One region of the Arthrobacter sp. M71 S08 genome, then DNA from elsewhere that is predicted to be linked to it. Evidence: riboswitches for the same ligand, from Rfam matches in the RefSeq annotation. Region 1 holds a riboswitch; each other region holds the start of a gene.
The links. Region 1 has a riboswitch for S-adenosylmethionine ahead of AC5RTB_RS13455 (ABC transporter ATP-binding protein). Riboswitches for the same ligand answer to the same signal wherever they lie in the genome.

Region 1 (10,529 bases):
CCGCCGTGGAAGCGCGCGTGTTCAATCTTGACGCAGCGATCCATCACCACGTTCATGCCGGCAGCTTCGGCGTCGTGCGCCACGTCCTCGTGCCAGGAGCCCAGCTGCAGCCACAGAGTCTCTGCTCCGGCGGCTTTGGCTTCCTCGAGGACCGAGGGGAGATCGTCGTGCTTGCGGAAGACATCGACAATGTCAGGCTGTTCCGGCAGGTCCGCGAGCGACTTGTAGACCGGCTGCCCCAGAATCTCGGTGGCTGTCGGGTTCACGAAGTACAGCCGGTACGGCGCCGAGGATTGCAGGTACGTCGCCACGAAATAGGACGCCCGGGACGGCTTGTCTGAAGCCCCGACAATGGCAATTGACCCGGCGTTACGGAGGATGTTCAGGCGCTCCGGTGCGGATGGACCTTCCCAGGTACGTTGCTGCGTGCTCATGCCTTCACTCCCTCATTCTTGAATCCGAGCGCTTCCTCCAGGTGGGCGGGTGTCCCGGCCACCGCCATGTCCAGAGCCTGGTCGAGATCCCAGAGGATGTCCTCCAGGTCCTCGAGCCCTACCGAGATGCGGATGAGATCCTCTGGGATACCCGCTGCTGCGAGCTGTTCGGCGGAGAGCTGCTGGTGCGTCGTGGACCCCGGGTGGATTACCAGGGTTCTGGCGTCTCCGACGTTGGCGAGATGGGACGCCAGCTGGAGGGCCTCGATGAACCTCTGACCCGCTTCCCGACCGCCCTGGACTCCGAAGCTGAAGACCGAGCCGGGACCCTGCGGCAGGTACTGCTTGGCGCGCTCATGGTGAACGTGTGAGGGCAGGCCCGCGTAGTTCACGTACTCAACGCGGCGGTCCTTCTCAAGCCACTCGGCGACGGCCTGGGCGTTGGCGACGTGTTCATCAACGCGCTGCGCCAGCGTCTCCACTCCCTGCAGGAGCTGGAAGGCCGACGACGGCGACAGCGACGGCCCGATGTCCCGCAGCTGTTCCGTCCGCAGCTTGGTGAGGAACCCGTATTCGCCGAAGTTGGCCCACCACTGGATGTTCCCGTAGGACGGGACAGGCTCGGTCATGGTGGGGAACTTGCCGTTGCCCCAGTTGAAACGTCCGCTCTCAACGACGACGCCACCGAGTGTGGTGCCGTGGCCGCCAATGAACTTGGTGGCCGAGTGGATCACGATGTCCGCACCGTGTTCGATCGGCCGGATCAGGTAAGGCGTGCTCAGGGTGGAATCGATGATGAGGGGGAGGCCGGCGTCGTGCGCCACCTTGGCCAGGCCGGCAATGTCCGAGATCTCACCGCTGGGGTTGGCGATCACCTCGGCATAGACAGCCTTGGTGTTCTCCTGGATCGCCGCGGCGTAGTCGGCCGGATCGGTGCCCGGCACAAAAGTGGTCTCGATCCCGAAGCGGCGCAGTGTCACGTCGAGCTGCGTCACGGTGCCGCCGTACAGCTGGGAGGCCGCGACGATGTGGTCGCCGGCCTGGCACAGGGCTGCGAAGGTGATGAACTCGGCGCTCATGCCCGACGCCGTGGCTACCGCACCGATACCGCCTTCAAGGGAAGCGATGCGCTCCTCGAAAGCCGCGACGGTGGGGTTGCCGATGCGCGAGTAGATGTTGCCGTACTTCTGCAGCGCAAAGAGGTTGGCGGCGTCGTTGGTGTCCTTGAAAACGAAGGACGTGGTCTGATAGATCGGCACTGCCCGGGCGCCATGCGTGGCATCGGGGGTTCCGCCGGCGTGCAGCGCGCGGGTGCGGAAGCCGAAAGTGCGGTCAGCCATTGAACGGCCACCTTTCCTGGAGGGTGTTTCTGACTCTTCTCAAGTATCGCCCTATCGGGCGGCGAGCACTTCAGCGATCCGGGGAACGCAGGCCTCATTCTGAAGGCTCGTGGTGTCACCCAGCGGTGTTCCTTCATACAACTGGGTCAGCAATCGCCGCATGATCTTCCCGGAGCGCGTCTTGGGGACGTCCTCCACGACGACAACGGCGGACGGCTTGGCAATCGGCCCGATTGCCTTCGCCACGTGGTTTTGCAACTCTGTGTGTAGCTCAGTCTGCAGCACTTTGTCGTCTCCGGCACCACCGTGCACGACGACGAACGCAGCGATGGCATGGCCGGTCACCGCATGAGCCACGGGGCAGACTCCGGCCTCGACCACCCGCGGATGCGAGACGAGCGCGGACTCGATCTCGATCGTGGAGAGCCGGTGGCCGGAGATGTTGATGACGTCGTCCACGCGTCCGAGGATCCAGGTGTCGCCGTCTTCGTCGTACCTCGCGCCGTCGCCGGCAAGGAACCAGCCCTTGTCCGCGAACTTCCGCCAGTAGGAATCGAGGTATCGCTGCGGGTTGCCCCACACGGTGCGGGCCATGGCCGGAGCATGACGGTCAACCACAATCACGCCCTGTTCACCGGGCGCAACCGGGGCGCCGTCGTCGTTCACGATGCGGGTGCTCACTCCCGGAAGCGCGCGCGAGGCACAGCCGGGCTTGAAGGAGGCATCCGTGGGGCGTGGGCTGAGGACGGTTGCGCCGGTTTCCGACTGCCACCACGTGTCGACCATGGGTGCGGCGCCGGAGCCGACGTTCTCGCGGAACCAGCGCCATGCCTCCGGGTTGGTCGCTTCACCGACCGTGCCGAGGACCTTGATGGAGGAACGGTCGTAGGAGTCGGGGACGCCGTCGGGGAACCAGCCCATCAGGGAGCGGATGAGCGTGGGCGCGGTGTAGTAGCTGGTGACGCCGTACCGCTCGATGATCTCGAAGTGCCGACCGGGATGCGGGGTGTTCGGCGTGCCCTCGAAGATCACCTGGGTAGCACCGTTGGAAAGCGGGCCGTAGATCTCGTAGGTATGGGCCGTGACCCAGGCGAGGTCGGCGGTGCACCAGTGGACGTCGTCGGCCCGCTTCGCAGGGTCGGGGTCGCTGAAGAGGTACTCGTAACTCCACGACGCCTGCGTCAGGTAGCCGCCGGTTGTGTGCACCAGCCCTTTCGGTTTCCCAGTGGTGCCGGAGGTGTACATGATGAACAGCGGCGTTTCGGCGTCGAAGGCCTGAGCCTCGTGGACGGGGGAGGCGGCAGCGACGGCGTCGTGCCACCACACATCGCGGCCCTCCTGCCAGGCGATGTCGCTGCCGGTCCGCCGGATCACCAGGACGTGTTCAATCGAGTTCTTATGGACGGCATCGACTGCCTCATCAACGGTGTCCTTGACCGGCACCGCAGTGCCGCGCCGGTACTGCCCATCGGTGGTCACCAGGAGCTTGGCGCCGGTGTCCTCAACCCGGAAGCGCAGCGCCTCCGCGGAGAACCCGCCGAAAACGAGCGAGTGCACCGCGCCGATACGCGCACAGGCCAGGGTCACGACGACGGTCTCCACCAGCACGGGGAGATAGATGACCACCCGGTCACCCTTGCCGATGCCCAGGGCGGTCAGGGCATTCGCGGCCCGGCTGACCTCCTCCTGGAGCTGGGCGTAGGTCACCGTGCGGCGGTCTCCCGGCTCGCCCTCGAAGAACAGGGCGGGCTTGTCGCCCAGTCCGGCCTCGACGTGCCGGTCCGCGCAGTTGTAGGCAGCGTTGAGCGTGCCGCCGGAGAACCATTCGATGCGGGGAACCGAGAGCTCGCCGTCCCGGTTCGGGCGTGCCGGCTCGAACGTGTGCGCCGTATGCCAGGGGGAGGACCAGTGCAGCCTGCGCGCCTGTTCCTCCCAGAACGCGATCCGCTCCTCCTCCGTGGTCAGAACCGGATCAACTCTGGCTTCAGAGGCGCTCACGTCCACCGCGCCTATGTCCACCGTCGAACCGCCCACCTTTCGGCGATGCCAAGAAGCGCGTCAGTCGTCTTGCCAATGACCGCGAGCAGGATGATCGCCAGGAAGATCCGGTCGGTGCGGCCGTTGTTGGTCGAATCGGTCAACAGGAACCCGAGTCCCAGCGACGACGCAATGAGCTCCGCAGCCACCAGAAACAGCCAGGCCTGCGCCAGCGCCAACCGCAGCCCAGAGAACACAGCGGGCACGACGGCGGGCAGCTGCACCGTGGTCAACAACCTGATCCCCTTCAACCCGAATGCCCGTGCTGCTTCGACGAGGTTCCGGTCAACGTGGCGCAACGCCAGGAACAGCGTGGTGAAGACCGGGAAGAACGCGCCGATGAGGATCAGCGTCACCTTCGAGTCCTCGCCGATTTTCATCCACAGAATGAGCAGCGGGACCCAGGCGAGCGACGGAACCGCCCGCAGCGCCCCGATGGTCGGTGCGAGCAGCGCATCGGCCAGCCGGGACAACCCGAGCAGGGCGCCCAGCGCCAGGCCGAGCGTGGCACCCAGTGCGAAGCCGATGAGCACACGCTGCGTGGAGATGGCGATGTGGATCCATAGTTCGCCGCGCTCAATGAGTTCGACGGCGGCGGTCAGCACCGCGGAGGGCGGCGGCAGCTGCACGGCGCTGAAGACGCCCACCACCGAGTTCAACTGCCAGGCGACGAGGATGATGGCGGGAACCACCAGTCCCAGCAGGAGACGGACCGGTCGCCGGCTCAGCAGCCCTCCGGAGGTCTCCGCAGGCTCGAGAGGTGAGCCGCCGTCGTCGTCCGCTGTTGTCACGGCGCGGCCGGTGGCCTCCAGGCCTTCCGCGCTGGTGGGGTAGGCGCTGGCCCCGATATTAGCGCCATTCAGGTCACCAATCTGGGTCATCATGAAGCCTTGATGGCGTCCGGATCGGCGTTGGTGACGAAGGAATCGTCGAAGAGGGTGTCGAGGGCTTCGTCGATCTTCTCCTGCGAGGAGACATCGCCGGTTTCCACGAATACCGGGCCGACCGTCTCGAGAACCTTCCGCTGTGCCTCGCCCGGTGCGGGGTCGACGTCCAGGTTGGTGCGCTCGATGATGACGGCGTTGGCGATTTCCACGTCAATGCCGGCAACGTCCGCGAGGATCTGCGCGGTTTCTTCCGGGTTGTCCTTGGCCCACTGGCGGGCCTTCTCGTAGGCGTTCACCACGGTCTGGGCAAGCTCGGGGCTCTCGGTGAGGAATTCCTCGTTGGCGTTGAGGAAGCCGTAGGTGTTGAAGTCGATGTTGCGGAAGAAGAGCTCGGCGCCCTCCTGCTCAGCCGAAGCCATGATGGGGTCCAGACCGGCCCAGGCGTCAACCGAACCGTTGTTCAGTGCTGCCCAGCCGTCGGCGTGCTGCAGGTTCTGCACGGTCACATCGGAGGGGTCGATGCCCGCGGACTCAAGCGACTGGATCAGGAAGAAGTATGGGTCAGTGCCCTTGGTCGCCGCGATCGACTTGCCGCGGAGGTCCTCAAGGGTCTCGATACCGGTGCCCTCAACGGTGACCATTGCCGACCACTCGGGCTGGGAGTAGATGTCGATCGTCTTGATCGGTGATCCATTGGACCGCGCGAGGAGAGCTGCGGACCCGGCGGTGGATCCGACATCGACCGCTCCGGCGCGGAGGGCTTCATTGGCCTTGTTGGAACCGGCGGACTGTACCCAATTGACGGTCACGCCCTCGTCCTCAAGCTCCGCTTCCAGCCAGCCCTGGTCCTTGATGACCAGGCTGAGCGGGTTGTAGGTGGCGAAGTCAATGTTGAGTTCGGTGGCCGTGGAACCCTCTTCGGTGGACGAGGCGTTCTCGCCGGCGAGGCAGCCGGTCAGGGCGAGCGTGCCGGTGGCGGCGAGCGCTACGGACAGGACGGCGCGGCGGGTGAAGGGCGAGCGGGTGCGGTTCATGGTTTCCTTTGCGTGGGGTAGCAGTCGCCGTGCGGACGGGCACGACGACGGAACAAGCTGTGTGTGTCTAGTGGCCTTTGACGCCGAGTGTGGTGAGCAGGGAGCTGCGCATTCGGCCGAGGTCGGCGGCATTGCGGTCCCGCGGGCGGTCGCCCGGGACGGTGAGTACCTCGGTGACGGAGGCGCCGGGGCGTGCCGGGTCGGTGGACTTGCCGAGCACGATGATGCGGTCTGCGAGCTGGAGGGCCTCGTCGACGTCGTGCGTGACCAGCAGCACCGTAGTGGGCTGGGCGGCGTGGATATCCAGGAGAAGGTCCTGCATCTTCAGCCGGGTGAGGGCGTCGAGGGCGCCGAACGGCTCGTCGAGGAGCAGTACGCCCGGGTTCCGGGCGAGCGCCCGGGCCAGGGATGCCCGCTGGGCCATGCCGCCGGACACTTCACGGGGCCGGTGCTCGGCGAAGTCGGCGAGCTCCACGAGGCCCAGCAGTTCGGTGACCTTCGCCTTGCCGGTGGCTGAGCTGGTCCCCCTGGGCAGGCCAATCGCGACGTTGGCCCGCAGCGACAACCAGGGGAGGAGACGCGGTTCCTGGAAGGCGACGGCGCAGCGGTCATCGATGCCGTTGACCGCGGTTCCGTCGATGAGGACGGCGCCGGACGTCGGTGCGTCGAGGCCCGCTGCCGCGCGCAGGAGGGTGGACTTCCCGCAGCCGCTGGCGCCCACAATGGCAAGCACTTCACCGGCCCGGACATCGAGGTTGATGTCGCGGAGGACCACATGCTCGCTGGTTCCGCCGCCGAAGGACCGCGTGAGGGAGGAGAAGGTCAGGGGAAGGGCCAGCTTGTTTGAGGCGTTGTTGGCGGCCTTAGTCTGTGCCTGCTGCTGCGCGCTGAGAACGGTGCTCATGTATAACTCCATCGCTCCTGGCAGTAGCACCCGTTCTCCTGCATGCAGGTAAGGGTTGCTGCGGCGTCAACGATCCAGGTCTCTCGGCCGCTCGGGATGGTGGACTTCCACTAAACGCTTTTATGACGGCCCGATGCAATATGTGTCGTAACAAAGCAGGTCCAGGCTGCGGTCACTCGAGCAGCCAGTCCACCGCTCGCTCCAGCAACTCGCGGTGTTCCGGTGACGCGTACGACGCCGCGTCGTGGCCGAGAGCGTCGTAGAAGCTCCGCGCTGTAGCGGTTCCCGCACCCCGTTCCGCCGTCCGCTCCAGCGGTCGCTCCAGCGGTCGCTCCAGCGACCAAATCAATGGATGCAAATGACCCTCATGTTCGTGGCGGGCATGGACGACGACGTCCGGTGACGTGCGCAGCCAGCTGTAGCGTTCGTCGTCGACCGTGAAGTCAGGGACGCCCACCGGGAAGGAGCCCTCAAGCGCAATGTGCGCCGGGCCGTACTCCGGGTGCATGGAAACGCCCCGCACCCAGCGGCCCCCGAGTGCCTTTTCCCAGGACTCCGAATCCAGAAAACTGGTGGAGCTGGAGTGCAGGGCCAGCAGCGGTCGTCCGCCTGCCACCCACGCGTCCAGCCCCGCGGAGGCGGCATCCGTTCCGGGGGAGGTGCCGTCGTCGCGCGGGAGGCCGACGTTCACCACCAGCAGGTCCGGCCAGGCGGCGGAGTCCTGCAGAGTCCCGAGGGCGTCGTCGACGTCGTCGGCGGTTTCCACGGTGAGGCCGTGACCCTCGAGCAGGGCGGCAACGGCAGCGGATGTCTCGGCGAAGGGGTGCCAGGGGTCCGAGTACCGGCCGGTGCCGCTCAGGAGCAGTGCCGTTGTCATGGGGAGCTCATTTCCGTAGGTGACGGGTGAGGGGTTCCGAGCGAGGAGTCCCTCACGATCAGGTCCGGGTTCAGCTCCAGCCGGTGGACGGGCCGCCGCCGGCCCTCGGCGATCCGGGCGGCGAGCATCTGCACCGCCACCCTGCCGACGTAGTGCTTCGGCGGCCGCACCGCGGAGATGGCAGGCTCGGCAAGGTAGGCGACCTCGTCGTCGTACGCCACAACGGCCAGATCACCGGGTACCGCGACGCCCCTGTCTCTGCAGTGCTGCACGAGGGCTACCGCCTGAATGTCCGAGTGCACGAGCAGCGCGGTTGTGCCCGTATCCCGGCATCTGGCAAGGATCTCGTCGAACTGATCGGTCTGGTGGCCGCTTTGGGCGTGCTCGGCGCAGTCAGCGTAGGTGGCGTTCTCAGAAATGCCGAGCGCAGTCAGAGCTTGCCGCCAGCCGCGGACTACATGACGGCTTGTGGGACTCCCCGAATCTGTGAAGCATCCGACCTTCCGGTGTCCTTCCTGCCAGAGGTGCCGGACCGCCATCCCGGCCCCGAACGCGTGATCGGTGGCAACCCATTCCAGCCGGTGCGCCGGGATGGCGGTGGGGGAGCGGCGCTCAGCAAGGACAACGGGCACCGGTAAGGAATTTAGCCAGCGCAGGAGATCGTGTCCCGCTTCTTCCGACGTATTCGGCGCAACAATAATGCCGCCGATCCCGTCCATCGCAAGGAGCGCCTGGACCTGACGGCGGTTGTCCTCCGCGTCGTAGGAGGACCCGCGCACCACCAGTCGTACCTTCTGCGCTTCGGCTTCCGAGCGCGCACCGCTGATCACCTGCGGCCAGTAGTAGTCCAGCGACGGGACCACCATGCCAAAGGTATGCCGGTTGCCGGTGAGCTGCTCCGAGGCATCGCGTTCCAGCGGGCTGGGCAGCACCGCCCCGCCGTGTACCCGGGAGACCAGCCCCTGTTCCGCTAGCGCGTTTACGTCCCGCCGGATCGTCAGTTCACTCACGCCCAACTCTGCCGCGAGCACCCGGACCGTGATGGCGCCGTGCGCCCGCAACTCGTCCATCAGCCGTTCCCTCCGCTGGAGGGAAAACATCGACCGGCCTGCCTGCCGGGCTTCGTCGTTACTCATCATGCACCTTCACTTCCAGGGTAAAACTGCCGTTCCTGCGGTGTTCTGCACTCATGCGGAAGGTCAGCCGGATCAACCGTTCGCCCCACACCGCCGCAAGGAGCGGGTCATCCAGCTCCCAGTGCTCGGTTCCGACGTCGGCAATGCCGGCATCCCAGCCGAGCTGTGCCTTCCGTCCACCTATGACGCCGGGAATCCCCTCGGGCGATATCGTCGCTACTCCCTCACCCACCTGTGAGAGGATCCCGGCGACCAGATAAGAGATGTCGACGCGGTCATCCGCGTTCTCCGGCGGCTCCGGCAGCGCCCATTCGTCGCTGACGAGTGCCCTCCCGCCTCCGCCGCGCCGCAACGACGCAGTCCGTCGCCAACGGGAGCCTGCGGGCAACCCGTACGCCTCTTCGAGCTGCATCACCATCGCGGGGTTGTCGGCAGACGGTTCCTGCACGACGACGGCTGCGAACTCCCCGCCCACGCCCTGACTCAGCCCCCACGGGGCGGGGACAGAATGCCACCCGCTTTGCATCGCGCGGATCGAGTAACGGTCCGGGCTGAAGGTCTGAGCTGTGTAGGTTGGCTGGCCGGCATCGACCAGCAGCGGGACACCGTCCACAGCCACGACCACAGAACCCACATCAAGGTGGTTGTGGTGCTCGCCGTTGTGCCCGCCCTTTGCGGTCAGCGTCACACCGTTGCCTGTACCGGGGTGCTCCCGCGCGACCATGATCTGAACGGAGGCAAGATACGTGAAGGGAATCAGCGACGGCTCGCCGGTGCCGTTGCGCTCGGACGTTACAGCGTGCATGGCCCGGAGGAGTCCACCGTCCGTCACCGGCTGTTCGGCAACCATTGCCCGCGCGTGGCGACCGGCGTCGTCGTCGTTCAGGCGATTAGCCCACCGGCGGAGCAACTCCCAGGGGAGGGCGTCTGATGCCCGCCCGGGGCCGTCGGCGACATTCAGGAAGAAGCGTCCGCCCAGGTGCATGCGGTGGGGGAAGGCGATCAGTTCCCTGGTGATCGGGAGGTCACCGCTGAGTTCGCCGTCGGTTGCGGCTTCGAGAAGTTCGAGGGCCTCGAGTGCCCGCCCGGCGCCGTTCCACCAGTAGGCGAAACCCTCATCGATCGCACCGTCGGAGGGGAGTGAGGCCAGGAAGCGGTCCAGGCCCTCGATGACCCGCGCGGTCAGCCGCGCTCGCCGGTGTGGATTGTCTTCGAGCAGCAGCGCCGCGGTGAGCACGTTGAAGTGGATCCATGGATTCCAGTTGTGGACGTCGCCATGCAACCCGAGCCAATGCCAGTCGAGCCGCTCGAGGAACGGAAGGAACACCCGCGTGGTGGCTTCCGATCGAATCCGCCGGCGCAAACCCGGGGTTCGCCCGTCCAACCGGTCCCCCAACAGCAAATCAATCCAGGCGAGCTGCGCCACCACCTCGCCGGCTCCTAGATCCAAGTACGGCTCATCCCGGTCAGGCAGAACGTGACGCTTGCGGCTGAAGGCGTCGTCGTGCGCGGCCCAGCTCCAGGAACTCTGCTCACACAGGAGGTAGGCGCCGTCGACCACTTCGTCGAGCCAGTCGAGTCGGTCGGCGTGCTGCCATGCCATAAGGACCGCACGGGTGAGCCGGTGCTGGCGCGCACCGACGAGACCCTCGTATTCCGTCCGGTTACCGTCCCGAAAAAACCGGGCGTAGTGCGATACCAGCGGTTGGGGCCAAGCCGTTCCGTGTTCAGCGTCCGCGCGATCCTGCAGCTCGCGCGGGAGAAGCACGTGCTTGCCTGACCACTGCTTTTTCACCCGTTGCCGAGCGTCAGCGAGAGTCACCCGTAGGCAGGGTTCGGCGGCTGCATTCCCCCAGGCAGCGCTCAGTGGGTGCTCTTGA
Region 2 (10,529 bases), on a different contig from region 1:
GTCGTCGGTGGAAAACTACTCGCCCGCAAGGGGCACCACGTAAGGCTGGGGGATCCGGCCCGTTTGCTGGTCGACGCCGTCGTCCGGCTCGATGAGGCAGCAACGGCACGGAAGGTGCAGGCATGACGGAAACCGCGGGTGACGCTTCAACGCTGATCACCAACATCAGCGAACTCATGACGCAGGACGCCGAACACCGCGTGCTGACGGATGCCGCCGTCGTCCTGGAGGGAGAGCGGATCACCTGGATCGGCCCGTCCCGGAACGCGCCGGCCGCTGATGAGCACTACGACGCCGGCGGCCGCGCCTGCCTGCCCGGCTGGGTGGACAGCCACACCCACCTGGTGTTCGCAGGTGACCGCACCGCCGAATTCGAAGCACGGATGGCCGGGAAGTCGTACGCCGCCGGCGGCATCTCCGTCACGGTGGAGGCTACCCGTCTGGCATCAGATGACGAGCTCGGCGTTCTTGTAGCCCGGCGCGCCGACGAGGCAGCGTCCTCAGGCACCACCTACCTGGAAACCAAGACCGGCTATGGACTCGACGTGGAGGAGGAAGCACGCAGCGCGCGGATTGCGGCTGCAACGGCCGACGAGGTCACCTTCCTCGGGGCGCATCTCGTCCCTCAGGGATGGTCCGCGGATGACTACGTGCGGACCGTCACCGGGCCGATGCTGCGCGCCGTCCGCCCATACGTACAGTGGGCCGATGTCTTCTGCGAAACCGGTGCCTTCACCCCCGAGCAAAGCAGGGAAGTGCTCCGCGCCTGCAAGGAGGCCGGCCTTGGCCTGCGGGTACATGGCAACCAGCTGGGACCGGGGGAGGGCGTGCAGCTCGCGGTGGACGAGCAGGCGGCCAGCGTCGACCACGTGAACTACCTGACGTCGTCGGACATCGATGCGCTCGCCGGTTCGTGGTCGGATTGGAAGGACGGTTCCGGCGCCCGCGGTACCGTGGCCACGTGCCTTCCCGCCTGCGACCTGTCCACGCGGCAGCCGCTCGCGCCGGCCCGCCGGCTACTGGATGCCGGGGTCCCGATCGCGCTCGCCTCGAACTGCAACCCCGGTACGTCCTACACCACGTCCATGGCCTTCTGTGTGGCTACCGCCGTGCTGCAGATGGGCCTCACCATCCATGAGGCTGTTCGCGCAGCCACCTATGGAGGTGCGCTCGCCCTCCACCGGGAACAAACCCCGCACGATGCCGGCTCACTTGCCCGCGGCGGCTCGCCCGCGGTGGGCTCGCTTGCAGTAGGCCACCGCGCGGACCTGCAGTTACTGGATGCTCCCTCCGCAACTCACCTCGCGTACCGCCCCGGAATGCAGTTGACCCACGCGGTGTGGCGTGCCGGAGAGCGCGTGCGTTGACTCACGCGCGAGCAGGGGGCTCGTGTTTTTCGCTTCCGGGCAGCATAAGGGCTCAGGGCTTTGGCTGGCGGGGGACCGTACGGCACCATGAAGGCATGCCAACAGCCGAAACGAGCCAGCCGTCGTCGTTGTTGCCTACCGCGGGCCGTAAGAGGATCAAAGCCGAGATTTTGATTGTCCTGGGTCTGTCCCTCGGGCAGGCGGGGGTCTATGCGGTGGTTGAGCTGATTGACAAGCTGACCCGCGCGCCGCTGTCCGCGCAGACCACGCGGCTCAACCCGACCCTCGACGAACGGCAGTACTTCGATCTCACGTACCAGCTGCTGGGGATCTTCTTCGCGCTGGTTCCCGTGGTGCTTGTGCTCTTCCTGCTCACCGAGCCCGGGAAATCGGCGTTCCGCCGGATCGGCTTCACGTTCAGCAAGCCCAAGGTCGATTTCGGTCTGGGAGTGGGGCTGGCAGCGGTGATCGGCGTTGGGACCCTCGGGGTCTACGCCGCCGGGCGGGCGCTCGGTCTGACCACGGCGATCATTCCGACGGCGCTGGACACCTATTGGTGGACGCTGCCGGTGCTCGTGCTCTCGGCGATCCGCCATGCCGTGCTGGAAGAAGTGATCGTGGTGGGCTATCTGTTCGAGCGGCTCAGGGACCTGGGGTGGTCCGTCACCGCGATCATTGTGACCTCAGCGCTCCTGCGCGGGAGCTACCACCTGTATCAAGGGATCGGGCCGTTCATCGGCAACGTGATCATGGGCCTGATCTTCGGGTACGCCTACACCCGAACCAGACGGGTCATGCCGCTGGTGGTGGCTCATGCGCTCCTCGACATTGCGGGCTTTGTCGGTTTCGCGCTGTTCGGCCCGGCGATCGGCCTCGGGAACTAGCCCGGAGCGGGGGAGGCTCCAACTAGATCCTGACGGAGCCCTTCGGGGTCTCGAACGTGACCGACATGATGCCCGGGGTGCCGTTGGGAGCGATCCACTCCACGTCGACGTCGTCCAGCGGATGGTTGGCGGGGGTGCCGAGCCATTCCGTGACACGCTCGGCGGACCCTGCGATGGTCAGCGCACTGAGGCGTACCGACGCCGGCCGGGCCTGCGACGGGTGGAGGGACTCCGTGCCGTCATCCCAGCGGATCATATAGGGAACCTGCGGGTCTGCGATCAGGCCCTTGATGCCGATCTGCTGCCAGGTCAGCTCCTGGCCGTCAGGGAACTTGCGGTTGCCGGGTACGGCGCTGCGGCCGAGGCGCTCTTCGAAAGGTGCGAGGTCGTCAACGGCAACGCACCAGCCCATCCAGCCGCCGCCGGCTTCGGACCGGGCCCGCACGGCCTGGCCGAAAGGAGCCTTGTCCGATGCAGGATGGTCGAGAACCTCGACGACTTCCAGGTACTGGCCATTGGCCAGAGGGCAAATCATGTTTCGGGTACCGAACCGCGGGTGTACTCCACCCTTCACAAATTCGACGCCCAGGGCGTCGGAAATCCGGTCCGCAGTGGCCGTCAGGCCGTCGGGTTCGCAGGCATAAGACACATGATCCAGGCGCATGGCCCCATTTTGGCACTTTGTGATGGACGCCTCGACTAAGGGTTGCCTAAGTCACAGCTATCGAGGCTAGGTGCCCAAGTAAACCCCAAGGTCAGCCACGGATAGTTGTGCGGACAGGGAACCCGGTTCCGAGACCGCCGGAGTTTCCTGGCAGGGACGCCCATTGGGTGTCCCCCTTGGGTGGGGCTGCCCGTTGCCCATAGACGAGAGCGGCCCCACTCAAGCTCTGCCGCCGGGCATCGCCCTACCAACGTCGGACCATTTCACTGCGAGTCACAATACTTGCCCTTTCCCGCCCCGGTCGGGTTTTCTTGTACGAGGTCACGAGTGACAGTGCGGTGGGTTCCTTCCCGCCACCAGCCCCGGCTTACTGTCCGGCAACCCTCCTCTCGCGGTGGGGTGCCCCGGGTGACGACCAGGCCCTGCACGCAGTGTGCAGGAGCAAGCGCGATTCACAAAGGCGGCAGGTTTGACAGGGATCACCACAGCGGAACCGCACTACGAGGCGGAGTCTGCTGACGGCGTCGTCGTGCAGCGGCTCTCCATCGGCCCTTTCACACTGGAAACCGGCGGCCACCTGCCCGACGTCGTTCTGGCGTACGAGACGTGGGGGACGCTCAATGCGGATGCCTCCAACGCAGTGCTCGTTGAGCATGCGCTCACGGGCAGTTCGCACGTCGCCAGGGGAGACTCAACAGAAGACGGCTGGTGGGACGGCCTGGTTGGTCCCGGCAGGACCATCGACACCGACCGGTACTTCGTCGTGTCCATCAATATGCTGGGCGGCTGCTACGGGTCCACCGGACCCGCTTCGCTCGACCCCGACGGCAGACCGTGGGGCTCGAGGTTTCCCTTCGTCACCATCCGTGATTCCGTCCGCGCCGAGGCTCTGCTCGCGGACCTCCTGGGTATTGACTCATGGCACTCGGTGCTCGGCGGCTCCATGGGAGGTGCGCGGGCCCTTGAATGGGCGGTGACCTACCCGCAACGCGTTCAGCGCTGCGCCGTCATCTCCTGCGGAGCGGCAAGCACGGCCGAGCAGATCGCCTTTGCACAGGCGCAGGTACAGGCCATCAGGCTGGATCCGCGGTTTGCCGGCGGCGACTACTACGGGTCCGCGGGCCCGGAGCTGGGGTTGGGCCTGGCTCGGCGGATCGCGCACATCACGTACCGCTCGGAGGCCGAGTTCGACCACCGGTTCGGACGCGCTGCCCAGGGCCTCGAGGAGCCTTTCGGGTCACCTCTGCCCTCGGGGCGCGGGCGCTACCAGGTGGAGAGCTACCTGGACCATCAGGCGGACAAGCTGGTCGGACGGTTTGATGCCAACAGCTACCTGATCCTCACCGAAGCGCTGATGAGCCACGACGTCGCCCGCGACCGGGGCGGTCTCGGCACTGCGCTGGCCGACGCAACGGCGAAGTTCTTCGTTGCGGCGGTTGCCTCCGACCGACTGTACTGGCCCTCACAATCCCACGAGCTGGCATCCGCCCTGCCCGGCAATGTGGCCGTGCACACCATCGCCTCACCAATCGGGCACGATGCCTTCCTCACCGAGATAGCTCAGCTTGAACCGGCGCTGGAGGCCGCGTTCTACGACGACGACGGCGCGTTGTAGCCGCGACTCACCGCGGCCCGGCACCTGTCTCGTTTCCGAACCGTCAGGTTCCCGACCCCGGAGGCATGCCCGGGCCGAAGATGGGTGCAGGTTCCGGCCGCTTGGCCGTAATGCCGTCGCCGGAGGAACGGTGACGGATCCTGCGAAGTACCCACGGCACGAAGTACTCCCGTGCCCACACCAGGTCTTCGCTCCGCGCAACCCGCCAGCTCTTCGGCGGCAAAGGCTTCGGTTCCAGCGGCTGCAGCTGATGGCTGACCGCGAGCGTGTCCAGGACCATGAAGGCGATGGTGTGATGCCCGAGCGGTGAGAAGTGCAGCCTGTCCTCATCCCACATCTGGGGGTTCACCAGTTGACGCAGGGCCCACATGTCGGCGATGACGGCGTCATGCCTGGCGGCGACGATGCGGATGTTCTCGTTGTAGATCGCGGTCTTGGCCCGAATGCTGCCAAGGACGGTGTCCCGCGCATCCGGCCCGGTGAAGAGGACCACCGTGGCGCCGGTTGCGGCAAGCACCTCCACCGCGCCGTCGAGCTTCGCGGCCAGACGGTCCGGATCGCCGCCGGGACGGATCAGGTCGTTGCCTCCGGCAGAGAGGGTCACCAGGTCCGGTTTGAGTTCGACGGCGGGACCAACCTGGGTATCGAGGATCTCCTGCAGGAGCCGGCCCCGTACGGCGAGGTTGGCGTAGGCGAAGCTCTCATGCCCACGGCTGAGTTCCTCCGCCACCCGGTCGGCCCAGCCGCGGTAGCCGCCATGGCTGTCGGGGTTGGGGTCACCGATGCCCTCGGTGAAGGAGTCGCCCAGGGCGACGTAGCGGTTCCAGGGGTGGGGTTGGTCATTCAGTTCTGACGGGAGATCGTTCACTGTGTCATCCTTCCCGATGCGTGCCCCTACATGCCCGTAATTACTTCCTGCTCCCCGCAAGCATGCCACTATGGAGCAATGACGGATCTCTCTTCGCCCGACGGCTCTGCTGTGTCTGCTTCCGGAATTGCCGCTGAACCTGGGACTGCGCCTGGGAATGCCCCCGTGGTTGTCTGGTCGAAGCCCGAGGACGAGCGTGAGGGAACACCCCTGCTCGTGCTGCTGCACGGTCACATGGCCAACGAGGAAGACCTGATGGGCATCCTCGAATTCCTGCCGGACGAATTCACGGTGGCTTCCCTCCGCGCACCCGTAGCGCAGGGGCCGGGTTTCACCTGGTTCCCGCTGATGCAGGACGTCGCCTATTCCGTCGACAAGGTCACCTCGGCGGTCCAGGACGTCATCGACTGGGTGGACTCCATCAAGGAGCCGCACTCGAGCGTGACCCTCCTCGGCTTCTCAATGGGTATGGCTGTGGCCAGCTCAATGTTGCGTGCCCGCCCAACCGACTACGCTGCCGTCATCGGGCTTTCAGGCTTTGTGGTTCCGGCGGAAGGCAACGGGTTCTTCCGCGACAGCGAGCTCGCTGCCAATCCTGTGCCGTTCTTCTGGGGCCGCGACCAGGAAGACCCGGTTATCCCGGCTGACAGGATCGAGTTCACCCATGGCTGGCTCAACGGCCACTCGAAGCTGACCAAGGTTCTCTACGCGGGGATGTATCACAGCATCAATACGCAGGAACTGAAACATGTCCGGGAGTTCCTGCAGATGGTCGTGCCCGGGGTCCGCAGATGATGCACTGCGGCCCCGCAATCGCGGGCTAGACTCTCGAGCGTGGGAACAGAATCGCTCTGGGAGGCAGGAAAGCGTCAGGATCCCAACCGCTCAGCGGCCTATATCCGGCATTTTGAGCAGCTGACCGCGCAGGGCGCAGACCTGCACGGGGAAGCACGCTGTATCGACGCACTGGCTGCCCGAAATACCCGCATCCTCGACGCCGGTTGCGGGCAGGGCCGGGTCGGCGGTGAGCTTGCCCGACGGGGCCATACAGTGGTTGGGGTTGATGCCGACGCCGAGCTGGTCGAAGCTGCCCGGGCGGCCCATCCGGATTCCGTCTGGCTGGTGGAAGATCTGACCGAGCTGGACTTGCCTGCGCGCGGCATCGCGGAACCTTTCGACGTGATCGTCTGCGCGGGGAACGTCCTCGCTTTTCTGGCCCCGGGTACGTCGCGGGAGGTTCTGACGCGCTTGCACCGCCATCTGGCGAGGGGCGGGCGCTTGATTGTCGGGTTCGGCGCAGGGCGTGACTACACCTTCGACGAGTTCTTCGCTGACGCGGCCGGCGCTGGTTTCACCGTATCGCTGCGCCTGGCTACCTGGGACCTGAGAGCCTGGACGCCGTCGTCGGATTTCCTCGTTGCAGTGTGCGAGGCCGAACGCTCAAAGTAGCGGGTGCGCCGATCTATACCTACCTGCCGCCCGGCGATCTGTTGAGGGCATGCGTTGCGCAGGCTACCCCTGCACTATGGTGACGGTAACCCCGTTCACTGTCACTGCATCACCCGGGTGAAGTTGTCGTCCGCGGCGATCCTCGATCTCTCCGTTGACCTTCACCAGGCCGTTCTCGATCAGTTCCTTGGCCTCCACGCCGTCCTCGGCGAGGTTGGCCAGCTTGATCAACTGACCCAGCCGGATCATTGAGTCGCGGATAGCCACTTCTGTGTCATTGCTCATGGTTACATCATGCCTGCCCTGAGCGATCGGTCCGCACGCAACGTTGCCCTAGGGTTAACGGGTGTCTCACGCCCGCCAGCTGCCCGCCGTCGTCGGCCTCCCGTTGGCGATAGCTGCCGGGGTTGCCATACCACTCCAAAGCAGGATCAACGGCGCGCTGGGGCAAACCCTTGATGACGGTCTCGCGGCCGGTCTCATCAGTTTCGGTACCGGGCTGGTACTGATGATCCTCATTTCGCTTCTGCTCCCGCGCGGACGGGCGGGGCTTGCGCAACTGGTGCCGGCGGTACGTGAGCGGCGCTTTCCCCGTCTCTACCTCGCGGCAGGAGCAATCGGCGCGCTGTTCGTCTTCTCGCAGGCGCTCACCGTTTCAATCCTGGGAGTGGCACTGTTCACGGTCGCCGCCGTGATGGGGCAGACGCTGAGCGGGCTCGCCGTCGACAGGGTCGGGATAGGACCCGGAGGACGGCGCCTGATTACCCCCATGCGGGTGATCGGAGTGACGCTCACGGTAGCGGCGGTCATCTGGGCTGTTTCGCCCAGGATCGAAGGATCAGGTACGACGGCGGCACTCATCCTGCCGCTGCTGCTTCCAATCACGGCCGGCATTCTGGTGAGTTTCCAGCAGGCCATGAACGGAACCGCTGCCGTTCATTACGGCACTCCCATTACGGCGACCCTGATGAACTTCATCGCGGGATCGGTCGTGCTGCTGGTGGCCTGGCTGCTGAAGCTGCTGATAGCCGGTCCTCCCGAATCTCTGCCGGCGGAGTGGTGGTACTACATCGGCGGGCCGATGGGGTGCCTGTTCATCGGGATCGGGGCGCTCCTCGTGAGGTCCCTCGGCGTGCTGCTGACCGGCCTAGGAATGATCGCCGGACAGCTGCTCGGTTCGCTGGCACTGGACCTTGTTTTTCCGACGGCGGGCACCGTCGTGGTCTTCGCCACAGTGGCAGGCCCGGTCCTGGCGCTGGGCGCCATCATTCTCACCACGCTGCCCTGGAACCGGAGACTGCTGGAACGCCGTTAGATGAGGTAGAAGGGGCGGAGACGGGCCAATTCAGGTCTGTGGTCCCGTCCCCGCCCATTACTCTTTCCGACTGTTACCGGTCTGCCAGCTCGTGATCGTGGTCGTGCTCCGGATGGAGGCCGCCACCGCTTTCTGTACCGCCGCCAAGGGGGTTGCCCTGGAAGCTGCCGCCCTGCTTGAAGTTACCTTTCACGTCGTCTCCGACGCCATTCACGGCCGTGGTGTTCATTGCGTAGGTGAGTGTCAGGTGAGCAATTGCATCGCTCATCTGATCCAGTGATTCGATGCTGACGTTACCTGTGTCATCGCATGCAGCGTGGTAGCAGGAATCGTAGGAAACTCCGGCAACGCCACCGAACAGTTGAGCCTGTTCCTCGGTCTTGATGCCTTCGGCGCCGGTGAAGAGTCCACCGGCCGGGATGCCCTGGGCGATGAACGGTCCGTAATCGCTCCTGCCGCTGAATGCGGTCTCACCCGAGGGCAGGCCAACCGACGCGAAGTAATCGTGGAAGTCCTGCTCAATCTGGCCGGATCCGGCCGGCCCGGCGGCTGCGCCCGGCCCGACCGGGAAGGCGGAGTTGTCGCCGTCGTAGACGAAGCGGCCGAAGTTCGCTGAGCCGATCATGTCGAAGTTCAGGTACAGGCCTACCTTGGCCAGTTCTCCGGATGCCGCGAGGTCATTCACATAGTGGTGTGCGCCGAGGAGTCCATGCTCCTCTGCGCCCCACCAGGCGAAGCGGACCTTGTTGGCGGTCTCAACCTTCCGCATCGATTCCGCGACCGCAAGGATAGCGGCGCTTCCCGTGCCGTTGTCGTTGATGCCGGGACCGGCCAGGACGCTGTCCAGGTGCGCGCCGACCATCACCACGTTGTTGGCGTTGCCGTTCGCGGTCTCGGCGAGCACGTTGTAGGTCTCCCGGTTCTCCGAGATGGTGTCCGTAATGACCTGCCCCGTGACGTTGTCGCCCATCAGGGCAGTGCCTACCTCGTAGCTCGCACCGAGTACGGGTATGCCGATCCCCGGAGCGCTGAGCGTGCCGGCGATCGGTCCGGTGCTTCCCGGCAGTCCGGTGTTGAAGATGACAACGGCAGTGGCCCCGGCTGCTTCAGCATTGCTGGCCTTCTGCGCGAAGGAGCAGCTGCCGCGCTGCACCAGTGCGATTGATCCGGCTGCGAAACCGGTGAAGTCGGAGGATTCGCAGCCGCTGGTGTTGGTGGCGCCGACGGCGCCGGTGGTGTCGACCGTGGTGATCGCGCCGGTCGCGCTTCCTGCCCCCGAATAGGTCATGGTTGCGAAGGAATCAGCGGAGTACACCTGGGAGTCCGGGCTCGTCTGTGCGAGAACCGAAGGACTGAGCTCCTGGAAATAGGGAAAGGTGAACGATTGCACGACGGGGGAGTATCCGGCCGCCCGAAGTTTCCCCACCACGTAGTCCACGGAGTCGTTGTAGCCCTGTGTCCCGGACACCCGGGTTCCGCCGTTGGACAGGGCGATCGCGTCGAGCGCGTCGAGGTGGCCCACCACGCGGTCCACCGAGACGGCGGTGCGCAGCTTTTGGGAGGTGTTGTTGTTGCTGTTGTCATGGGTTGGTCCTGCGGTTGCTGCCAGCCCGCCGGTGGCAACGAGGGCAATTCCGCCGAGAAATGCAAGCGATGCTCGCCCAAAATGGGCGCGCTTTAGTAGAGCGTTTGGGATCACCGTTGTTCCTTCTGTCGCAAAGGTGCGCCTGCGGTCGCAGGCGCTCGAACCCCCTGTGACGCGGATCACGCCCCAGGGGGTCCGCTCAATCTATGGACACTTCTCCTGCCGCGTCAAGAGAACCTTACTGGCCGGTAGCTCGCCTGTAGATAACCGCTGCCGAGGCGCGTAAGGTCAGAAGTCCCGAGGTGGGGATAGTTCTAGGCAAAGGAGATTCTCATGGGACTGAGCAATATCATCAGGAGCGTAACGGGCCGTGCCGGAGGCAGGTCCGGGGGAACGACTCGCCGCACTCCGCGCACCGGCGGAATGGGAACCGGAAGGGGCGGAGTCAACCGCGGCGGTTCCGGAGGCGGAGTAGGTGGAATGATCCGCGGCATCCTCAACCGGCGGTAGGCTGAGCACTTTCTTCAGCCCACCGCCGGAGTCCTGGGGCGGCGTCGGATCAGGAAGCGGTCCGCACGACCAGTACGTCGCACGGTGCCTTGTGCACAACACTGCTTGCGACGCTGCCCAGGACGCGGCCAAGTCCTTTCACACCGACGTTGCCCACCACCAACAGTTGGGCGCCGGAACGGTCCGCTTCCTCGATCAGCGCGTCCTGAGGCTTGCCGCGCCGGGCAGCGGGGCGGATCGTCACACCGGAATGTTGTTCACGCAACCGCTCC
Region 3 (10,529 bases), on a different contig from region 1:
CAGTTCAACTTCCTCGGGCTCCGTTCCAGAGGTTGGCGGACCCTGCATGGGCAACGAAGGCCATGGTGGAACGTGGTCATCGGTCGTTCAGACAGGTTCCTCCGGCGGCCTCTACATCGGCTATCAAGGGGCTTCCGTACTGCTTCCTTAGCAGAGCGCGGTTTGGAGGGTGCGTGATCTTCGATGACGGATCGCGCACCCTTTGCTTACTGCTCGCTCAATATACGGAAGGCGCTCTGCCGGTCCTTCACCCGGAGCTTCCGCAGGACCGTTGACACATGCACCCGCACCGTCGTCGGAGAAACAAAGAGCTTCTTGGCGACGTCCTCGGTGCACAGTCCAGTGGCAAGAAGCTCCATGACCTCCCACTCGCGCGGGCTCAGTCTCGCCACGGCCGCCGGCTTCCAGCTCAAAGCCCTTCGGGCGGGTGCTTTGAACTCCTGCAGGATGCGGGTCACGAGTGCAGGGGACATCGCCGCTTCGCCGGAGAGGACCCCGCGTAGGACATCGGTCAGAGTCGCCGGGTCCGTGGTCTTGAGCAGATATCCGGACGCTCCTGCCCGCAAGGAATCGAAGAGATCCTCATCGTCCGCTGACTGGCTCAGCATGACGACCGCGGTTTCCGGCAGCGTCCTGCTGATCTGCTGGGCGGCCGAGATCCCGTTGCCGGGCATGTGGATGTCAAGCAAGGCCACGTCGGGGCGGTGCTCCAGTGCCAGCTCAACCGCCTCCCCGGCAGTGGCACCCTCCCCGCAAACCTGCCAGCCGCCCGTTTGGAGCGCCTCGCGGACCTTAGCCCGGATCCTGGCATGGTCATCGGCCATCACTACCCGTAAACGCTGCTGCTCTACCATGTCACCGTAACCACACTTCCTTCTCCCCGCCGGGACGTGATGTCAACGAACCCAGGCAGGGTTCGAGCCCTTTCCCGCATGCTGATCAACCCGTAGCCGGCATTGGCGCCCGTCGCACCGTCAACATCGAAACCCACGCCGTCGTCTTCAACAACCAGTTGCCGCCGGTCACGGTCCCTGCCCAACCGCAGGCTTACCTGCTCAGCGTGGCCGTGGCGCACTGCGTTTGCCACTGCCTCGCGGGTGATCCGCAGTAAGGTGTGCTGCTCCTCCGAATTTGCGTCGATGGAATCATCGACCTCGATGTCCAAATGCACGCGGTACCTTTGCGCCAGCTCTCGCGTTGTCCGGCGCAAAACGAAATCCAGCGACTCGTCCCCGCCATGGCCGAGGGCGTGGACGGCGGCACGGGCTTCGTCCAGAGCTCGATCGCAGGTAGCGAGGATCCGGGTCCGCGCCGGCGAATCGGACGGCAGGGAGTAACCTTCCATCCGGAGCAGAGCGAGCTCCTGGATGACACCATCATGCAGTTCGCGGGAGAGCCGCCTCCGGTCCTCCAGCATGGCAACCCGGGAAGACGCGTCCCAATATTGTTTGATCTCCCGGCTGGCGCCGATCAGCAACAAGACGTAGAAGCCGGTCCGCAGCAGGTCGCCGGTATAGAACCAATCCGTGTATAGCGAGGGAAACAGCGCGTAGTTGACGCGGGCGCACGCTGCAACGGCGCAAGCCGGGCCAAGCCAGTGCAGCAAGGGGTCGTCGCGGTTAGCCGCACGCCTCGTGAAGGCGACGGATGCCAGGAAAAAGCACAGAGCCGCCGCGGCTTGGGCTGCCAGAAACAGAAAGTGGACGGCAAACAGCGAAGGCTGCGTCGTTGCGTCCATGGAGCGGTCCAAGGCAGCGGGCAGGTGGCCCCTTACCGCCCACAGGGCCGCAGACCCCAAAATGACAAGACCTATTGGAATCGTCACCGTCCGCAGCCCCGAACGTGACGGTGACTCCCGGTTCGGGCTTACCAGGGCCGCGGTCGCGATGAGCGCTGCACCGATAGACCGGAGCGCAAGCGGAAGCCACACATCGAGGCTCCCCTCGCGGTCCCCTGTCAAGGAGGCCGTCAGCCACGACATGCCCGTTCCGGCGGCAGCCAGAAGCACGAGGCCTTGGGCGAGGAGCAAGTCCTGAAGCCTTCTCCGCCGCTTGAACCGGCCGGCAAGCAGGTATGCCACCAGCAAAGCCACGCACGCGTCCACAGAGTCCAGCACTAAGTGCACGGCAGGACTGCGGTAGCCAAACAGCACGTGGGGACTCCACACCACAAGGCCGGTAACGACGATCCCAACGGCCCACCCAGCCAGCGTCAGGCGAAGGGCGCGTCCCGGGCTTTCCCCACCAAGGCGTTCGTCACTCGACATCGGTCCCCCCACTCGGTCCGGGTGCATTGAGCCTCTCGGACTAGCCTCGATACCAGCTTCAGCGGTAGCGTCCGCCCACCATTCGTATCCTCCGCAGGTTGAAGGAACCTTGGGACCAACAGCACCCAACCGGGCATCCTCACGGATTGCCGCTGGTTGCCCGAGGGTCACCGGAAGATGTTGTATCCGCCCCAGCCTGAGCCGACGATGGTGCGCGTGCCCCACGCACCCCTGCTATAGGGGTAGTGGGCGAGCCTTCCGTCAGTCAGTCGGCTGATGACTCCCTGGCTTCCGCTGGTGAATGCCGCCACCGTGGTGATGCTGTCGACAGCGTTCCACCCGGTGCCTACCACGCGCCTGGGCTCGGTGAAGAAGGTGCCGGATCCCGTGGAGCGGTACAGCAGCAGATTGCCGTCGCTGCGCCTGGCGAGAAGGTCCTGCCTTCCGTCCTGGTCGAAGTCCACCATGGTGAGGTAGAGGCCGCCCCAGCTGGTTCCGATCTTGGTGCGCGGACTCAAGCCCTTTCCCGCGCCGTTGCCGTAGTACCAGAGAGTCCCTGCAGCGTCGTAGGCAACGATGCCCGGATACCGGTCGGCCGTGCGCCAGCTGCCGATTGTCAAGTGGTAGCTGCTCCATCCTGAACCGATGGCCTGGGCGGGCGCGAACCCTCCACCATGCTTCCCGGAGTAGAAACTCAGCCGGCCGTCCTTCCATTGCGCGATGATGTCGAAGACGCCGTCGCTGTTCCAGTCGGTCACGTACCCCTTCGACAGCCCGGACCAACCGGAACCGATCTTCTGCCGGGGCTGGAAGCCGCCCTGGCCTGTAGCCGGGTAATTCCACAGCACGCCGTCCGGCCCGGCCGCCACTATATCTGCGGCGCTGCCGATGCTCGGACGGAATGGAGCGGAAGCCGGTTGCTGCGAACCGATCTTGATCGTCGAGGCGACACTGGGCACGCCGTTGCCGTCCACGGCAAAGAGCAGGTAATTGCCCGGCACCAGCACGCCGGGATCCACCGGCAACGTTAGCGACGCTGTGTTGCCCGAAACCGCTGTCGCGGTCAGCGGAACCCGCCGTTGATCGGTGTTCACGGAGTGGGTCACCGTACCCATCCGCATCAGTGAGAACTCGGTGGTCGGCGCTCCAGTGGTCACCGCAATCGTGCTGCCGGGCGCGGCCGACGTCGGTGCGGATAAAATTTCCGGCCGGGTGCGCGGGCTGCCGTCTGCGTTCAGCAGGTAGGGCGGCGTGAAGATCTGTCCGTCCAAATTGTTTGTTGTGCAGTTGCCGCACAGTCCACCACCGCCGACAAAGACACGGCCATCCGGGAGCAGCAGGGCAACGCTGTGATAGGCGCGGGGGGTGGCCATCGAGGCGAGCGTGGTCCACAGTCCGGTCGCCGGGTTCCAGATTTCCGGAGCCCTCGGAGCAGGCCCGGCCTCACCACCGACCACCAACACTTGGCCATCGGGCAACGCGACTCCATTCGCGAACGTCCGGTTGACGGCCATGTTTGAGGTCCGGGCCGCGGTGACTCCGTTATTGATGTCGATCGTGTCCGCCCGCGCGGTGGCATTTATACCCGAGTAGGCAGGTGCTCCGCCCACGGTGAGAATCTTCCCGATGTCGTACATCACGGCGTTACCATTCATGGCGTCGGGGCTATCGGAGCGCAGACCCGCCGGGGTGATGCTGCCATTGCCTGTGGTGGAGATCCAGTTCATTTGGCGACTCGGCCCGGCGTGGAACACACGGCCGCCGGGGGCGGCAAACAACCAGGCATGATTGTCGGAACGGTATTCGCCCGCGGGATCAGCGGTCAGGATGCTGCCGGACAACACATTTGGCAGCCTTCGCCAGCCCCCGACGGCGGACCACACCTCGCCGTGCTTGTTGCCGACGCCGCCGGACCATGACCCGCCGATGGTAAACACCTCGCCGGTGGACGTGGTCACGTTGGACTGGTAACCGCGGGCGATCTGCATGGCTGGCCCCGCGGTCCAGCTGTTCGCCTCAGGGTTGTACAGCGAGGTCTTCGTGCTGTTACTGCCCCCGCTGACCATGATCCGCCCGTCCGGCAGCATCGACGTCCCGGGGCAGAACATGTCGTGACCGGTGTTGGACACCTGGGTCTGGCTCACCTCGCCGGTGGTGAGGTTCAGGATGGACGTCTGGGTATATCCCCTGGCCCCGCTGAACGTGGTGGGGGAGTAGGCGGACCAGGTCAGCAGTTTGTTGCCAGGCAGCAGCGCCGCCGCAGCCGGGACAAGCGGGAATTTGATCGTCGGGCCCCAGGATCCCTGCGACTCACTTGTCACAGCCTGAACCGTCAGGTTCGCGGTGGGTTCCTCGGACTCCGGGGCCGCATCCGAGACGACAGCCGGAGCCACCGGACCGTGCTCGTGTACTCCGGTCGCGCTCGAAGGCTCGGCCGAAGCCGTAGCCGACGCCCCGTATCCCGCGACCAGCAGGGAGACCATCACAACCGCAGATACAAGTCGAGACATCGGTGCGCCTCCGTCCGGATTCATCCCGCGCTTAGCAAAAGCTAACGCGGGCGCCATGGAGGAATCTTGGGACCGCTCACCTGGCTTCGCTCTCGACGGATACATCTTCGTCATCTTGGCGCCCACTACAGCTCGCCTGCCTACACTGTGCGTAGGTCATGAGCGCCAGCATTAAGCCCCGGCTTGCTGGCCGGCAACCCTCCATCCGCGGCGGGGTGCCCCGGGTGAGGACCTGGCTGTCCGGCGAAGGGCCGGATGGCAAGCGCGGCCCGTGGTGCTCCCAGCATGCCGGGCCAATAGTAGAGGAGCCTTGAATGTCCAACGGATGGTCCTTCGAAACACGCCAGATCCACGCCGGGCAGGAGCCTGACGCCACCACAGGTGCCCGGGCACTGCCCATCTACCAGACCACGTCCTTTGTATTCCCCAGCGCCGAAAGCGCCGCTAATCGCTTCGCGCTGGCCGAGCTGGCGCCCATCTACACGCGCATCGGCAATCCCACCCAGGACGCGGTGGAGCAGCGGATCGCGAGCCTGGAGGGCGGTTTGGCTGCCCTCCTGCTCAGCTCCGGGCAGGCGGCGGAAACCTTCGCGGTCCTGAATGTTGCCGAGGCTGGCGACCACATTGTCGCCAGCCCAAGCCTGTACGGCGGCACCTACAACCTGTTTGCCCACACGCTGAAGAAGTTCGGCATCTCCGTCACCTTCGTAGCGGACCCCGACAATCTCGACCAGTGGCGCGACGCCGTCCAGCCCAACACCAAGCTGTTCTTCGCCGAAGTTGTGTCGAATCCCCGTCAGGACGTCCTCGACATCGAGGGCGTTTCCCGCACTGCCCATGAGGCAGGAGTGCCGCTGATCGTGGACAACACACTGTCGACGCCGTACCTGATCCGCCCGCTCGAGTGGGGCGCGGACATCGTGGTCCACTCCGCGACCAAATACCTTGGCGGCCACGGCACAGCGATCGCCGGGGTAATCGTGGACTCCGGCAAGTTCGATTTCGGCAAGGACCCGGAGCGCTTCCCCGGCTTCAACACGCCGGACCCCACCTACAACGGGTTGGTCTACAGCCGTGACCTTGGGGAAGGCGGCGCCCTGGGTGCCAACCTGTCCTACATCATCAAGGCACGCGTTCAACTCCTGCGCGACCTGGGCTCAGCGGTGTCGCCCTTCAACGCCTTCCTGATCTCCCAGGGACTGGAGACGTTGAGCTTGCGGATGGAACGCCACGTCGCCAACGCGGGGGAAGTTGCCCGCTGGCTGGAGGCACGGGACGACGTCGAATCCGTCGCCTACGCCGGGCTTCCGTCAAGCCCGTGGTACGAGCGCGGTCGTCACTACGGACCCAAGGGGACCGGTGCCATTGTTTCCTTCAACCTGGCCGGCGGAGCCGAGGCCGGCAAGCGGTTTGTAGACGCGCTCGAGCTGCATTCACACGTCGCGAACATCGGAGACGTCCGGTCCCTGGTCATCCACCCGGCATCCACCACGCACAGCCAGCTCTCCCCGGAACAGCAGGTTGTCGCTGGTGTCGCGCCTGGTTTGGTCCGGCTCTCGGTGGGACTTGAGCATATTGACGACATTCTGGCGGATCTCGAGACCGGCTTCCGTGCGGCGAAGGGTGCAGCCAGCGCCGAGTAGTGAAAATTAGCGGCCGGTCAGGAGTCTTAGTCCCTGACCGGCCGCGGATTCGGCGCCTGTTACCGCGCTAAGCTGAAAGGCCTGCCACCACCGCGGACTGCTCGTTGTGCGTAAGGTAGCTGCGCTGAATGCTGATCTGGTCAGCGACATACTTGGCGTCATGCCACACGCCCCAGATGAAGCTCGATCCGCGGCGTGACTGCCAGGGTAGCCCAAGGAAGTAGATGCCGGGCTCAGTGGAAACCCCGCGCTGCTGCCGCGGACGGTCCTTCTCGTCGAATGCATCGACCTCCAGCCAGCTGTAGTCAACGGCGAAGCCCGTTGCCCAGATGATTGTGGTGACGCCGGCATCTGCAAGATCCAGTTCGAGGAGGGGATTGGATACGCTCTCCGGATCCGGTCGCAACTCGCGTGCCTCCGGCTCCTCGGGAAGATCAAGGCCGTTGCGCTCGACGTAGGCATCAGCCTCGTCCAGTAGCGCAAGGTAGTGCGCATCACCGTTAGCGATGTTGTCCCGAAGATCCTCGGCGAAGCGCAGGGTTCCCTTGTCGAAAGAGACGGTCCGGCCCGTCAGCTTGATGCCGTCGTCGGCGAGAGTGCGGAAATCGACGGTGTGGCCGCCGTCGGCCCCGCTCACCGCGATCGTCACATGCTCCGCGCCCTGTGGAGGAGCGGAAGCTTCCCACTTGTTGAGCACTCCGAGCCACCAGCAGAAGTCCCGTCCGCGGTAGCTTCGCGGGGGCCGGTCATGGGGACCCACTGACAGGTACACCTGGCGGCCTGACCGCTGGATCTCGGAGGCAATCTGGACGCCGGATGATCCGGCTCCCACCACAAGCACTGCACCTTCGGGCAGCTGGTCCGGGTTGCGGTACTTGCTCGAGTGCATCTGGGTCAAACCAGCGGTGTCGGGAACGACGGCGGGAATCACCGGACGCTGGAACGGCCCGGTAGCAGCCACCACGTAGCGTGCGGTGAAGTCTCCCGCCGACGTCGTCACCTTGAAACCGGGTGCGCCGACGTTCCGGCGCACGGACGTCACCTCCACACCACATCGGATCGGTGCTCCGATCTTCTCGGCGTAGGCGACAAAGTAATCTGCGACCTGCTCCTTGGAAGCGAAAGCTTCCGGCTCTACGCCGGAGAACGTCATGCCGGGGAAGCGGTCGTGCCAGGCTGGCCCGTTCGCAACCAGGGAGTCCCACCGTTCGGAGCGCCACCGCTCTGCGATGCGGTGTCGTTCCAGAACCAGGTGCGGAATTCCCTGCTCGCTCAGATGTTCGCTCATCGCGACGCCGGCTTGGCCTGCGCCTACAACGAGGACCTCAACCTCGGGGTTGGACATGTGGATCTCCTCTGCATGAGACGAACTGTGATTGGGGTGAGCGACATTCGAAGTTGTGCGCTCTGGTGCGATGACCGGCTCCATCAAATGGCTGCCGTTGCACCTCCTTGTCATCTCATTCTTGTCCGTGGTGTTTCATCTGCATAACTAATAAATCCGACCTTTTGAATCTGAAATTCAGATTCGACTGCTTGACTATAACGTTTGATCTAGTGCTCGCTCATACACCGTCTCGCCGCCAAGTATGGTCCTGGCCACTTGCACGCGATCGAAACCTTCGGGGCCCTCGATCCGGCCGGTAAGAACCACCAGATCGGCGAGTTTGCCCCGCTGTAAGCTTCCCAGCTCGCCTGCTGTCCCCGAAGCCTCGGCTGACCCAAGCGTGTACGCCCGAATGGCCTCATCAATACCAAGCTGTTCCTCCGGCTGGGCAGGCTCCCGCGATTCGGGATTCAGGGCGTGCACATCCTCTGAAGGAGCAGTGCGTGTGCACGCCGTGTGAAGGCCCCACAGCGGATCAGGGCTGGTCACCGGCCAGTCGCTGCCCATCGCGAGATGCGCGCCGGCGTCGCGAAGTGATGCGAAGGGGAAGTGGTATCGGGCCCGTTCCTCGCCAATAAGGGGAAACTTCCGCTCAAGAATCTCCTGGTCGTTCCGAGCCCACAGGGGTTGCAGGTTGGCTGTTACCTCGAGCTCGCCGAACCGGCCGAAGTCGGCTGGATCGACGACGTCAAGGTGCGCTATCTGGTGTCTTTGTCCCCTACCGTTCCGGCGGCGAGCGTGGGCCACGGCATCCAGGCATTCTCGGACCGCGCGGTCGCCGACTCCGTGAAAGTGGATGCTGAGCCCGGCGGCGTCGAGCTCTGCAGTAATTTCGCCGAGGTGCTCGGGGCTGATCACGGAATCACCGCGGGCTTCTGGATGCACGCCCCTGTACGGCTCGATAAGTGCGGCTGTGCAGTTTTCACAGATGCCGTCCTGCATAATCTTCACGCTATGCACGTTGAAGCCAGCCTCACCGCTCGCCCTTAGCCGTTCGAGCATCTCTGGGACGTACTCGGGTCCGGCTGTTGGAGGCCACCACATGGACCCCGTCACCCGTGCGCGCAGGGAACCGTCAATGATGGTTTCGATGTAGGCAGGAAGGGAGTCGGGCAGGGTCAGGTAGGCACCGAGGATTGCATCATGCCACGAGGTGATCCCAAGGGAGAACAGGTGCTGTTGAGCCGTCAGTAGCCCTTGGCGGAGATCCTCTGGACGGAGAGGAGGGATGAGCCTGGAGACGAGCTCGCCCGCTGCATCCATAAGCACGCCTGCTGCCTCGCCGTGTGAGTCCCGGACGATTCGACCTGCCGCAGGATCAGGCGTGTTCCTGTCGATGCCCGCTCGGCGAAGAGCTTCGGTGTTCACCCAAACGCCATGTGCATCGTGGCTTGTGAAGACAGCGGGCCGATCCGGCACCAGTTCGTCGAGCAGATGCCGGGACGGTAGGCCGCCGGGAAACACGTCACCGAACCAACCGGACCCCACCACCCATTCGCCGACATGGTTCGACGCGAAGGCACGAATGAGGCCGGCGTATCCCTCGAGTGAGTGCGCGGCGTCGAGATTGCATCCAAGTAGCGCAAGTCCACCCGCTTGTGCGTGGATGTGCGCATCATGGAAACCTGGCAGGACAGCCGCACCTGCGGCTGCGATCAGTTGAGTCTCGGAACCGGCAAGCGGGAGGATCTCATCGTCGCTGCCGACTGCGGTAATCCTCCCATCAGTGACGGCTAGCGCGGTGGCGCGGCTGCGGTCAGGGGACCACAGCTGCGCGCCGGTAATGACGAGGCTCGGAGAGCTCACTGCACCCCCACTGCGGTGATCGCGGAACGCTTCCAAAAACCATAAACGATTGCTGGTACCGCGAACCCAACCATCCACGCAACATCGACGAAACCGAGCGGCTCCGCAAATGGCCCGGTGTACATCGTGGTCACCATGAAAGGAATCTGCACGAGGATGCCGACGAGGTAACTCACGAGTCCGATCCTGTCCCAACGACCGTAGATCCCTCCGTCACGCCGGAACATTTCATCCACCGCGTAGTGACCCTTCCGCAGGATGAAGTAGTCAACCAGGTTGATCGCCGACCAGGGAATGAGGACGTACAGCAGGATGGTGACAAAGTTGCCGAAGATGACCAGGAAGTCATCCTTTCCCAGCAGCGCTCCGAGCATGGCAAGAAGTGCATAAGCAACTGTCATGACAACGCGCTTGACCGTATCGATACGAATTTTGGATGAGAGGGTCTCGAATACGGTCAGAGAGCACATCACACCGGAGTAGATGTTGGACGAGTTCATCACCGCCGAGGCGATTCCGAACGCAAAGAGCACTATCGGACCGAATCCTCCGAGCAGTCCGCCAAGCGCAGCCATGGCGTCACCGTCGGTGGTCGTGAGGCCGACGAACGCACCGAGGATCATTACCAGCACTGTGCCGATGACGAGACCGAGGTAGGTGGCCCAGAACGCCTGCTTTGCTCCGCCCTCGCGTGGCATGTATCGCGAGTAGTCGGAGACGTAGGGTGCATAGGCAAGCTGCCAGGTGACGCCGATAGCGAGCATTCCGAAGAAGCCGGCCGCGGTGAAGCCGAGGTCGCTTTGCACTGCAAAGGTCGCAGGGTTCGACGCCGCGATGAAGATGGAGATCACTACGAGTACCCCGACGACGACGGAGAACATGCCCATCAGCTTGCGCACAAGGTCGTAACCAAAGAT

Region 2: linked by a shared signal. The riboswitch ahead of metX (homoserine O-acetyltransferase MetX) and the one ahead of AC5RTB_RS13455 (ABC transporter ATP-binding protein) in region 1 are both predicted to bind S-adenosylmethionine.
Region 3: linked by a shared signal. The riboswitch ahead of AC5RTB_RS04120 (bifunctional o-acetylhomoserine/o-acetylserine sulfhydrylase) and the one ahead of AC5RTB_RS13455 (ABC transporter ATP-binding protein) in region 1 are both predicted to bind S-adenosylmethionine.

Annotation. Positions count from the first base shown of each region.
Region 1 covers NZ_JBNHEY010000007.1:160-10,688, forward strand. The annotation lists gene AC5RTB_RS13430 (CoA-binding protein) at 1-434, opposite strand, end outside; gene AC5RTB_RS13435 (O-acetylhomoserine aminocarboxypropyltransferase/cysteine synthase family protein) at 431-1,774, opposite strand; gene acs (acetate--CoA ligase) at 1,826-3,772, opposite strand; gene AC5RTB_RS13445 (ABC transporter permease) at 3,784-4,692, opposite strand; gene AC5RTB_RS13450 (aliphatic sulfonate ABC transporter substrate-binding protein) at 4,692-5,732, opposite strand; gene AC5RTB_RS13455 (ABC transporter ATP-binding protein) at 5,800-6,636, opposite strand; SAM riboswitch class I at 6,642-6,739, opposite strand; gene AC5RTB_RS13460 (ThuA domain-containing protein) at 6,809-7,513, opposite strand; gene AC5RTB_RS13465 (LacI family DNA-binding transcriptional regulator) at 7,510-8,649, opposite strand; gene AC5RTB_RS13470 (heparinase) at 8,642-10,529, opposite strand, start outside.
Region 2 covers NZ_JBNHEY010000001.1:675,743-686,271, forward strand. The annotation lists gene AC5RTB_RS03110 (formimidoylglutamate deiminase) at 1-126, shown strand, start outside; gene hutI (imidazolonepropionase) at 123-1,367, shown strand; gene AC5RTB_RS03120 (CPBP family intramembrane glutamic endopeptidase) at 1,463-2,251, shown strand; gene AC5RTB_RS03125 (VOC family protein) at 2,274-2,915, opposite strand; SAM riboswitch class IV at 3,235-3,369, shown strand; gene metX (homoserine O-acetyltransferase MetX) at 3,385-4,530, shown strand; gene AC5RTB_RS03135 (SGNH/GDSL hydrolase family protein) at 4,574-5,398, opposite strand; gene AC5RTB_RS03140 (alpha/beta hydrolase) at 5,477-6,193, shown strand; gene AC5RTB_RS03145 (class I SAM-dependent methyltransferase) at 6,233-6,847, shown strand; gene AC5RTB_RS03150 (RNA-binding S4 domain-containing protein) at 6,911-7,132, opposite strand; gene AC5RTB_RS03155 (DMT family transporter) at 7,194-8,162, shown strand; gene AC5RTB_RS03160 (M28 family peptidase) at 8,236-9,861, opposite strand; gene AC5RTB_RS03165 (hypothetical protein) at 10,081-10,257, shown strand; gene AC5RTB_RS03170 (universal stress protein) at 10,307-10,529, opposite strand, start outside.
Region 3 covers NZ_JBNHEY010000002.1:45,091-55,619, forward strand. The annotation lists gene AC5RTB_RS04100 (hypothetical protein) at 1-151, shown strand, start outside; gene AC5RTB_RS04105 (response regulator) at 207-854, opposite strand; gene AC5RTB_RS04110 (sensor histidine kinase) at 848-2,266, opposite strand; gene AC5RTB_RS04115 (galactose oxidase-like domain-containing protein) at 2,434-4,776, opposite strand; SAM riboswitch class IV at 4,931-5,047, shown strand; gene AC5RTB_RS04120 (bifunctional o-acetylhomoserine/o-acetylserine sulfhydrylase) at 5,091-6,419, shown strand; gene AC5RTB_RS04125 (flavin-containing monooxygenase) at 6,487-7,764, opposite strand; gene AC5RTB_RS04130 (amidohydrolase) at 7,960-9,612, opposite strand; gene AC5RTB_RS04135 (purine-cytosine permease family protein) at 9,609-10,529, opposite strand, start outside.